One region of the Paenibacillus sp. JT31N11 genome, then DNA from elsewhere that is predicted to be linked to it. Evidence: predicted binding sites of a transcription regulator. Region 1 holds the regulator's gene; the other holds the start of a gene.
What was found. The regulator CtsR, encoded in region 1, represses protease genes until heat stress. The targets are predictions, from matches to a motif close to ATGGTCAATAAAGGTCAAACA.
Positions count from the first base shown of each region.

Region 2: a site for CtsR is predicted at 1,264-1,284, ahead of clpP (ATP-dependent Clp endopeptidase proteolytic subunit ClpP). Genes of this name have one in related genera too.

Region 1 is NZ_JBWDNQ010000026.1:4-5,538, forward strand. Features, by position in the region: partial or broken rRNA gene rrf (5S ribosomal RNA) at 1-90, shown strand, start outside; gene AC0YNV_RS37755 (CtsR family transcriptional regulator) at 599-1,066, shown strand; gene AC0YNV_RS37760 (UvrB/UvrC motif-containing protein) at 1,176-1,697, shown strand; gene AC0YNV_RS37765 (protein arginine kinase) at 1,766-2,806, shown strand; gene AC0YNV_RS37770 (ATP-dependent Clp protease ATP-binding subunit) at 2,809-5,262, shown strand; gene AC0YNV_RS37775 (antibiotic biosynthesis monooxygenase) at 5,430-5,535, shown strand, end outside.
Region 2 is NZ_JBWDNQ010000011.1:24,400-29,934, forward strand. Features, by position in the region: gene sda (sporulation histidine kinase inhibitor Sda) at 1-278, opposite strand, end outside; gene clpP (ATP-dependent Clp endopeptidase proteolytic subunit ClpP) at 543-1,124, opposite strand; tRNA gene AC0YNV_RS28930 (tRNA-Arg) at 1,329-1,403, opposite strand; gene AC0YNV_RS28935 (sugar-binding transcriptional regulator) at 1,636-2,673, shown strand; gene gap (type I glyceraldehyde-3-phosphate dehydrogenase) at 2,778-3,782, shown strand; gene AC0YNV_RS28945 (phosphoglycerate kinase) at 4,248-5,429, shown strand.

The sequences.
Region 1 (5,535 bases):
CGCGTACCCATCCCGAACACGACCGTTAAGCCCTTCAGCGCCGATGGTACTTGGACCGCAGGGTCCTGGGAGAGTAGGACGTTGCCAAGCACGAGAAGCCGACCGCAGCACTGTGGTCGGTTTTTTGTTGTCTGCTGGCTTATATCCATATATGATGAAATTTTTAATCGTAGCCGTCAATATTGAAGAATGCATCAAAGTAGCAAGAAGAGGATACCGATATTTCACATCTTTAATTATTCGCTTTATTTAATTTTAATTGTATAAAATAGGCTGGTTCTGCGTGAAGTCAATTAAGCAAATGTTTCGGCAGCTGCCCAGAAAAGGTAAAGAATAGAACAGCCTCCCTTCAAGCCGCAAAGATCTTTTGCCTTGTCCGGTATCAAGTTATGAACATTCTGACGTATAAAAGCGGCAGATACGCCCAAGCTAATAGCAGATCAGAAAACCATGATACGCGGCTTGACGTTTTAAAAAAAATGCGTATAATAAAGTTAAAGTCAAAGAAAGTCAAAGTCAATTAATTAGAATATTGAATGATTTTGATGCTTCTTGACTGCTTAGCTGTTGTTGGTTGCATTTTAGGGAGGTTGGTGAAATGCGCAACATTTCCGATCTCATTGAGCAGTATTTGAAGCATATGCTGCAGGAGAGCTCCGATGGTGCGGTTGAATTGCAGCGTAATGATTTGGCGGATCGCTTTTCCTGCGTTCCTTCACAAATTAATTACGTAATCAGCACCCGGTTTACACTGGAGAAGGGCTACTTTGTTGAAAGTAAGCGCGGTGGAGGCGGATATATCCGTATTCAACGCATTGAGCTGCCGACGTTAACGGTCATACAAGGGCATATTGCCCAAACCATTGGCGATCAGGTGGATCAAGGAGCGGCCGAGGGACTTATTTATCAGCTGGAAGAAGCGCAGCTTGTATCCAAGCGGGAAGGCAATCTGCTGAGGGCTGCAATCTCCCGTGAAGCGATCGCCGTAAAGCTCCCCTTGCGGGATGAAATAAGGGCGCGACTCCTGAAAGCGATGTTGATTACATTACTCGTCAAATCCCGATGAGTACTGCTCACTCCTATAAGGTCAGCTTGAACTTGCTTAACCTTAATGGGAGAATGAGAACCATGGATGCGATTTTTCTTGAACCTTGCAGGAGGAGGGATAGTACGGAATGCTTTGTCAGGAATGCGGTAATAAACCGGCTTCACTTCATTTTACGAAAATTGTAAATGGGGAAAAAACGGAATTTCATATTTGCGAATCCTGCGCACGTGAAAAAGGAGAAGGGTTGCCGGGTGTATCCAACGGATTCTCCATTCACAGTTTGTTATCCGGACTGCTCGACTTTGAACCTGCAAGCGGAGTAAACGCCTTTGGTGCAAGGCCGCAGCAATTACGCTGTGAAACATGTGGTCTTACCTATACACAGTTCAGCAAGATGGGGCGGTTCGGCTGCAGCGAATGCTACACGACTTTTGGCAGCAAGCTGGATCCGATTCTCAAGCGTGTTCACGGCAACTCGTCGCATGTCGGCAAGATTCCGAAGCGCACGGGCGGACAAATTCAGCTCAAGCGTGAAATTGAGGACCTTCGGGCCGATCTGCAGCAGCGAATAGAATGCGAGGAGTTTGAGAACGCAGCTAAAATCCGCGACCAGATTCGTGAACTGGAAGGTAAGGTTACAGATGTTTAGGCTAAGCGTGAAAGGAGGAACCGTTTTTGTCGGAGCGATCTTTTGTACAGGAAGCCTTAAGTGAATGGATGAGAGAAGCTGGGCCTGATTCAGATATTGTTATCAGCAGTCGAGTTCGGATCGCCCGTAATTTACGGAGCCATCCTTTTCCGATGCTCGCCACAAACGAACAGGCGCAGGAGGTTATGGAGAATCTCACCGCTATGGGATCTTCTCCCGAGCTGGGTGAGATTGACCGGTTTGAGACGATTGAGCTCTCCGAGCTGAGCGAGCTTGAACGCAGAGTGCTCGTTGAGAAGCATCTCATAAGCCCGAATCTTGCGAATGAGTCACGCTGCGGGGCACTTATATTAAGTGAAAACGAATCCGTCAGTATCATGGTGAATGAAGAGGATCATCTGCGGATCCAATGCTTGTATCCCGGTTTTCAAATTAAAGAAGCCTGGAGCTTGGCTAACCGCATTGACGATATTTTTGAAGAAGCAACCGATTACGCCTTTGATGAACGCCGTGGTTATCTGACCAGTTGTCCGACGAACGTCGGTACAGGTATTCGTTCTTCGGTCATGATGCATTTGCCTGCGCTTGTCATGACGCATCAGATCAACCGTATTTTGACGGCAATTACTCAAGTAGGGCTGGCAGTGCGGGGAATTTACGGAGAAGGCAGTGAAGCGTTAGGCAATTTGTTTCAGGTATCCAATCAGATTACGCTGGGACAATCCGAGGAAGAGATCATCGATAATTTGCACAGTGTAGCCAAACAAATTATTGAGCACGAAAAGGCGGCGCGTCAGCGTATGCTGGAGGAGTCGCAGATTCGTCTGGAGGATCGGATTTACCGTTCCTACGGAATTCTGTCACATGCGACCATAATGGATTCCAAAGAAGCAGGTCAGCGGTTATCCGATGTCCGGCTGGGAATCGATCTTGGTCTGATCAAAGGGGTATCGCCGCTTGTAATGAATGAAATGATGGTTTTAATGCAGCCGGGTTTTCTGCAGCAGGTGTTTAATGAAAAGATGAATACCGAGCAGCGGGATATCAGGCGGGCAGAGCTTATACGTCAGCAATTACAACTAAGTAAATCCGATCATGGGGGTGTGTAAACATGATGTTTGGCAGATTCACGGAACGTGCGCAGAAGGTACTTGCACTTGCACAAGAAGAAGCGGTGCGTCTGGGTCACAACAATATTGGAACAGAGCATATTTTACTTGGGCTTAATCGTGAAGGGGAAGGCATTGCTGCCAAAGCCCTTATCGGACTTGGTCTGAGCCTGGAAAAAATCCAGGATGAAGTCGAGACGCTTATCGGCCGCGGACAAGAGCAGCCGACCAACATTGCGTATACGCCGCGAGCAAAGAAAGTAATTGAACTTTCGATGGATGAAGCGCGTAAGCTGGGTCATACCTATGTAGGAACAGAGCATATTCTGCTCGGCCTGATCCGCGAAGGCGAAGGCGTTGCCGCCCGCGTACTTAATAATTTGGGCATCAGCCTGAACAAAGCCAGGCAGCAGGTCCTGCAGCTCCTGGGCAGCAGCGAAGCGGTCTCGAGCAACCATGGCGCACCGGCTAATGTAAGTACACCAACGCTGGATGGCCTTGCCCGCGATTTGACCGCTTATGCCAAAGATAATAATCTGGATCCTGTTATTGGACGGGGCAAAGAAATTGAGCGCGTCATTCAAGTGCTCAGCCGCAGAACCAAAAACAATCCGGTTCTTATCGGTGAACCTGGCGTAGGTAAAACCGCTATTGCCGAAGGGTTGGCTCAGAAAATTATCGCGGGTGAAATTCCGGAGACGCTGCGTGACAAACGCGTTATGACGCTCGATATGGGCTCTGTTGTTGCCGGAACCAAATATCGCGGTGAATTTGAAGACCGTCTGAAAAAAATTATGGACGAAATTCGCCAAGCCGGAAACATCGTATTGTTTATTGATGAGCTTCACACGCTTATTGGTGCAGGCGGTGCAGAAGGTGCGATTGACGCTTCGAATATTTTGAAACCAGCTCTGGCACGTGGCGAGCTGCAATGCATCGGTGCCACGACGCTGGATGAATATCGCAAGTATATTGAGAAAGATGCCGCGTTGGAACGCCGCTTTCAGCCGATTACTGTTGATCAGCCTTCGCCGGAGGAAGCTGTTCTTATCCTTCATGGACTTCGCGACCGTTATGAAGCCCATCACCGTGTGAAAATAACGGATGAAGCGATCGAACAGGCGGTTAAGCTTTCGGACCGTTATATTACGGACCGTTTCCTGCCGGATAAAGCGATTGACCTGATCGATGAGGCCAGCTCCAAAGTACGCCTTAAATCCTATACGGTACCGCCTAATTTGAAACAGCTGGAAAATCGTCTTGAGGATATCCGCAAGGAGAAAGATTCGGCGGTTCAAAGCCAGGAATTCGAGAAGGCTGCTGCCCTTCGTGATACGGAACAGAAGATTCGCGAAGAGCTTGATGTTACCAAGAATCAATGGAAAGAAAAACAAGGCCGTACGGATTCGGAGGTCACACCGGAGGATATCGCTCAGGTGGTTGCCAGCTGGACGGGAATTCCGGTGAGCAAACTGGCTGAGGAAGAAACGCAGCGGCTGCTCAAAATGGAAGATATCCTTCATGACCGTGTTATCGGTCAGGATGAAGCCGTCAAAGCGGTATCCCGCGCAATGCGCCGTGCCCGTGCCGGCCTGAAGGATCCGAAGCGTCCAATGGGATCATTTATCTTCCTCGGACCTACCGGGGTTGGTAAAACTGAGCTTGCCCGCGCACTGGCGGAAGCAATGTTCGGTGACGAGAATGCTGTTATCCGTATCGATATGTCGGAATATATGGAGAAGCATTCGACCTCACGTCTGGTCGGCGCGCCTCCAGGGTATGTCGGCTACGAAGAAGGCGGCCAGCTCACCGAGAAAGTACGCCGCAAGCCTTATTCGGTTGTACTGCTTGATGAGATCGAGAAGGCGCATCCGGATGTGTTTAACATCCTGCTGCAGGTGCTGGAGGATGGCCGTTTAACGGACTCCAAAGGCCGTGTCGTCGATTTCCGCAATACGCTGATCATCATGACCTCGAACGTCGGTGCGGATCAAATCAAGCGCAACACGTCACTTGGATTTACAGCCGCACAGGATGCAGGCCGTGACTTTAATATCATGAAAGAAAAAGTGCTCGCGGAATTGAAAAAGAGCTTCCGTCCCGAGTTCCTTAACCGGATTGATGAAACGATTGTATTCCATTCTCTTGGAGAAGAGCATATTGCTCAAATCGTTACCTTAATGTCCGAGGAGCTGCGCAAACGGCTTCGTGAGCAGGAAGTAGACTTCACGCTTACAGATTCGGCCAAAGCATTCCTGGCTAAGGAAGGCTACGATCCGCAGTACGGCGCCCGCCCGCTGCGTCGTGCGATTCAGAAGCATATTGAAGACCGGCTTTCTGAGGATCTGTTGACAGGTAATATCAACAAAGGCGATACGCTTACAATTGATGAGAAAGACGGTGCGCTGACGGTTTCGCCATCAGCACCGGCAGCTGGAGAGCCAGCCACCAAGTAAGCCAAATAATTTTTTAAAACCTTGCCCCTGAAGGCTCTTCGCTTCCTTAGCGAAAGCCCGTCAGGGGCAAGGTTTTTTTGCTACATCCAGCAAATCAGCGTATGATTAGAGTGAGTTGTCATTTGGCGCAGTTGAATGTTCGCTAAACCCCTGAGGAGGTAATAATAATGATCGTTGTTGTGAATACGATAAAAGTAAAAAAAGGCCATGGGGAAGAAGTGGCGCAGCGTTTTCAAAATTCCAAAGGTGTTGAATTAACCCCCGGATTTGTTC
Region 2 (5,535 bases), on a different contig from region 1:
CCACGCTGCTCGATGGCTTGCTCGATTAAAGAAATAAACTCTTCCGAGAGCCGCATCGCTTTGGCTTCTTGATAGACTTCGATCAAATGTACGTCGCTGAGCGGCCGTAAAAGAAGGGATTTATCCTGCATCGGCAAATAAGATTTGCGATTTTCATGTAGGGTAACAGATTGATCAAAGGAACGATCAAATGCTGGCGTGAAATGGTTGTAAATGTAACCAGGTTCACTGGGACGGATGAAATTTCGCACGCTTGCGAAAGGATTTGATAGTTTCATGCGTGTGCAACTCCGTTTGTTAGATTTCAATAACAGCCTAAGTGTCGGTGAATCTGGAATCATTTAGTACATATTAACATGAAAAATTAATGGAGTCGTTACCAATTCAACGCGCCGAATTTTTCTTGACATTGGTCAAATACTGTGATAATAACGCTATGCCTAAGGATAAAGAAAGAGTGCAGGTCCATTTTCTGGATCGGCACTCTTCTCTTTCGTTATATAAGGGAATAACCGGAATGGCGGTATCGGATTTAGGAAACCTTACAGCTTCTCAATAACTTTATCGACCAGACCGTAAGCCTGTGCATCTGCAGCAGACATGAAATAATCGCGATCGGTGTCGCGCTCGATTTTCTCAAGCGGCTGACCTGTACGCTCGGCCAGGATTTTGTTCAAGGTATCGCGCGTTTTCAAGATATGCTTGGCGCGGATCTCAATATCGCTCGCTTGTCCTTGCGCTCCGCCCAGCGGCTGGTGAATCATGACTTCACTGTTTGGCAGTGCATGTCTTTTGCCTTTTTCGCCGGCAGCAAGCAGGAAAGCGCCCATGGAAGCAGCCATACCAACACATATGGTGGATACGCTTGGTTTGATGAACTGCATGGTATCAAAGATAGCCAGACCTGCAGAGACCGAGCCGCCAGGACTATTGATGTAAAGCGAGATATCCTTCTCAGGATCATCCGCAGCCAGGAACAGCAGCTGTGCGATGATGGAATTAGCGACAATGTCATTCACAGGAGTGCCAAGGAAAATAATGCGGTCTTTCAGCAAGCGGGAGTATATATCGTAAGCGCGCTCGCCGCGGTTGCTCTGCTCAATAACCATAGGTACAAAGTTCATTTCCAAAGTAATTCCCTCCTAATAAGTGTTATGCGCTGCTCTTCTGCTGTATTAGCTTTTTCGCGGACACACGGCCCGTATCCAAAACATCGGCTTGTTAGATCAGCTTTATATCCACATCATAAACCATTGTTTTTTAAAAGTCAAAGATGGTCAAATTAGTGGTATTAAAAAACCGGCAGATGCCGGCAGATGTGTTTTTTATGGCGCGCCCGCGAGGAATCGAACCTCGATCTCAGGCTCCGGAGGCCTACGTCATATCCATTGGACCACGGGCGCAAATGTGATAGCGAAAATAAGTATATGTGATTGCTGGAAGAAAAGCAAGGGCTTATGCAAAGATAAATTTGTGTAAATCGTGACGGAAAGCGGTTTCTTCCGTTAAACCTGACTTGCCCCTCATAAATTTTTGGAGTACAATAACGGTGGGACTTAAAATGATCATGCGGGACGAAAAATGTCCACGAGAACCGGATAACGAATTCGGCGCAACTGGAGTTGATGTTGAAAGATGCAATCTCTCATCGAAATTCAGCAGCAGCTGCTGCCGGATCTGCTTGCCGTCATGAAAAAAAGATATCTGATTCTCAGGCAGGTGATGTTATCCGACATGATTGGGCGGCGGACGCTTGCCGCATCGCTGGATTTGTCGGAACGTGTGCTGAGGGCCGAGACGGACTTTCTGAAGGAGCAGGGACTGCTTCACGTCGAAACGGCAGGCATGCGCATCAGCGACTCCGGAAGACGGCTTCTGGAGGATATGGAGCCCTTCTATAAGGAGATGTTCGGCCTCACGGAGCTGGAGCAGCGGCTTCGCAAGTATTTTGGACTCAAGCATGTGTGGATTGTCCCGGGTGACTCGGATTCCTCTGTGCATACCAAGCGCGAGCTTGGGAAGGCCGGATGTGCCGCACTCCGCAAGATGATGAACAAGGACGATGTCGTCGCTGTAACCGGCGGTTCGACGCTCGCTTCGGTGGCCAATCAATTAACCACTCAGACACCTTTGAAGGGAAACTGGTTCGTACCAGCGCGCGGAGGATTGGGCGAGAGTCTGGATTATCAGGCGAACACGATTGCTTCCACAATGGCCAAGCGTACAGGAGCCCAGTACAGGCTGCTGCATGTACCCGATCATTTGGGCGAGGAAGCCTATCTGACACTCATGCAGGAACCGAATATTCGCGAGATTGTCGATGTGATCCGCAGCGCCCGCATTGTCATCCACGGCATCGGAGACGCTATGGTCATGGCACGGCGAAGACGGGTTAATGAGGAAGTTATTGCAGCCATGACTGCTGAAGGCGCGCTTGCCGAATCCTTTGGGTATTATTTTGACCGTGATGGCGCGGTTGTTCATAAGATGCCGACGGCGGGACTGCGCCTGGAGGATATTATGGAGACGGAAGTGGTAATAGCCATTGCAGGCGGAAGCAGCAAGGGCGAGGCTATCGCCGCTGTGATGCGATTCGGGCATGATGATATTCTCGTGACGGATGAAGCTGCAGCCCTGGTTATTGTAGCAATGCTTGATGAAGAACAGCAGTAAGCAAACACATATAAGCGAGATCTTGACGGTTGCAGGCGGCTGACCGGCTGCTGAAGCAGACGTCTTAAGATATAAATTAAAATCAAACCTAGGAGGAAACAACAATGGTAAATGTAGGTATTAACGGATTTGGTCGTATTGGTCGTAACGTTTTCCGCGCTGCTCTGAACAACCCGGAAATTCAAGTGGTGGCTGTGAACGATTTGACAGACACGAATACACTGGCTCATCTGCTTAAATATGACACGACTCATGGTACGCTTGACGCAAAAGTTGAAGCAAAAGAAGGCGCCCTGATCGTTAACGGACGCGAAATCAAAGTATTTGCAGAGCGCAACCCCGAGAACCTGCCGTGGGCTTCTGTAGGCGCTGAAATCGTTGTAGAATCCACAGGTATCTTCACAGCTAAGGAAAAAGCCGAGCTTCACCTTAAAGGCGGAGCGAAAAAGGTTATCATCTCGGCACCTGCTACGAACGAAGATATCACGATCGTTATGGGTGTTAACGAAGATAAATATGATCCTTCCGCACACACTGTTATCTCCAACGCTTCTTGTACAACGAACTGCCTGGCACCTTTTGCCAAGGTTATCAACGAAAAATTCGGAATCGTCAAAGGTATGATGACGACCGTTCACTCCTACACCAACGACCAATCCGTTCTGGATGTGCCGCATAAAGACCTGCGTCGCGCCCGCGCAGCCGCTGAGAACATCATTCCTTCATCCACCGGCGCTGCAAAAGCAATCTCCCTGGTTCTGCCTGAACTGAAAGGCAAACTGAACGGTATGTCTATGCGCGTTCCAACGCCAAACGTTTCCCTTACCGATCTGGTTGTTGAAGTAAAAAGCAATGTCACTGTTGAAGAAGTAAACAGTGCTCTTAAAGAAGCTTCCGAAGGACAACTGAAAGGCATCCTTAACTATTCCGAAGAGCCGCTTGTATCGAGCGACTACAACGGCGACCCTGCTTCTTCTACAATTGATGCATTGTCAACGATGGTTGTTGAAGGCAACATGGTCAAAATCATTTCCTGGTACGATAACGAGTGGGGCTACTCGAACCGTGTAGTTGACCTCGCTGCTTATATTGCGTCCAAAGGACTGTAATACAGGGCATCCCCCTAAATCCCCCTTGGAAAGGGGGACCCCAAGGGTTCCCCTCTGGACACCCCATATTCGCGAAGGAGTTGCCTGTGGCAGCTCCTTCGCGGCGGTTTACGGCTGGCCCGCTTTACGTCCATGGAACAACCCTGAACGGGTTGTTCCGGGACCCAGCTCTGCTGCGGCGCTCCTATGCGACTAGACTAAACCGAAAGATAGAGCTGCTTAACGCGAGTGCGCAGCAGCGTGAAAGATGTAAAATAAGTACGAAACATATTTGAGATAGATGTTCTTGCTCCCCCATTTTGGGGGAATAATAGAGATAGATAACCTGCGCTACTGTGTAAGTGAGGCATTTTTTGCGGGATGGATAGGGATTTGGAGAGCTTTGCATAGATTTAAGAACCTTTATCATGTTCTCTGAGCCTTGAAGACGGGGAAGATTTAAAGGTTACTTAGGAGGGTTACAGGATGAACAAAAAAAGTGTACGTGATGTTGAGGTAGCCGGCAAGCGCGTGTTTGTGCGCGTGGATTTCAATGTGCCCCTGGAAAACGGTGTAATCACGGACGACAAGCGCATTCGCGAAACGCTGCCGACAATCAACTATCTGATTGAAAATGGCGCAAAAATCATTCTGGCCAGTCATTTGGGCCGTCCGCAAGGACAAGTTGTGGAAGATCTGCGTTTGACGCCTGCGGCTGCTCGTCTCTCCGAGCTGCTTGGCAAGAAGGTACTTAAAGCCGATGAGGTTGTCGGCGATGCCGTGAAGGCTCAAATCAGCGGGCTGCAGGCCGGCGATGTGCTGCTGCTTGAGAATGTCCGCTTTGAAGCGGGCGAAGAGAAGAATGATCCGGCTCTTGCGAAAGCTCTTGCCGAATTGGCTGACCTGTTCGTCAACGACGCATTCGGCGCCGCTCACCGCGCCCATGCATCGACCGAAGGCATTGCTCATTTCCTGCCGGCCGTATCCGGTCTGCTGATGGAGAGAGAGCTTGATGTGCTCGGCAAGGCATTGCTGAACCCTGAGCGTCCGTTCACGGCAATTGTCGGCGGCTCGAAGGTTAAGGACAAAATCGACGTTATCAACAAAATGATCGAAATCGCAGATAATATCATTATCGGCGGCGGCTTGTCCTATACATTCTTCAAGGCGCAGGGCCATGAGATTGGTCAATCGCTGTGCGATGACTCCAAGCTTGAGCTTACGAAGGAATTTGTCGAGAAAGCGAAGAAGCTCGGCAAGCAGTTCCTGCTGCCGGTGGACATCGTGATCTCTGATGACTTCAGCGCAAGCGCAAATACCAATATCGTGGATATTGATGGCATTCCGGCAGATTGGGAAGGCATTGATATCGGACCGAAAACCCGCGAAATCTACGCGGATGTCATAAAAAACTCAAAGCTGGTCGTATGGAACGGACCGATGGGCGTATTTGAAATCGAGCCTTTCTCCCACGGTACCCAAGCCGTTGCCCTCGCTTGTGCGGAAACGTCTGCTTATACGGTCATTGGCGGCGGCGATTCCGCAGCTGCAGCAGAGAAATTCGGCCTCGCCGACAAAATGAACTTCATCTCCACCGGCGGCGGAGCATCGCTTGAATTCATGGAAGGCAAAGCGCTCCCGGGCGTTGTTGCATTGAACGATAAGTAGGTCTGGAAGGTTCTTTGGTTAAGATGCTTTGCGGATCAAGCATGGCTTGGCGCAGAGCCCGAATGTAACGCTTTGCGGAGCAAGCTTTGCTTCGCAAAGCCCAAGT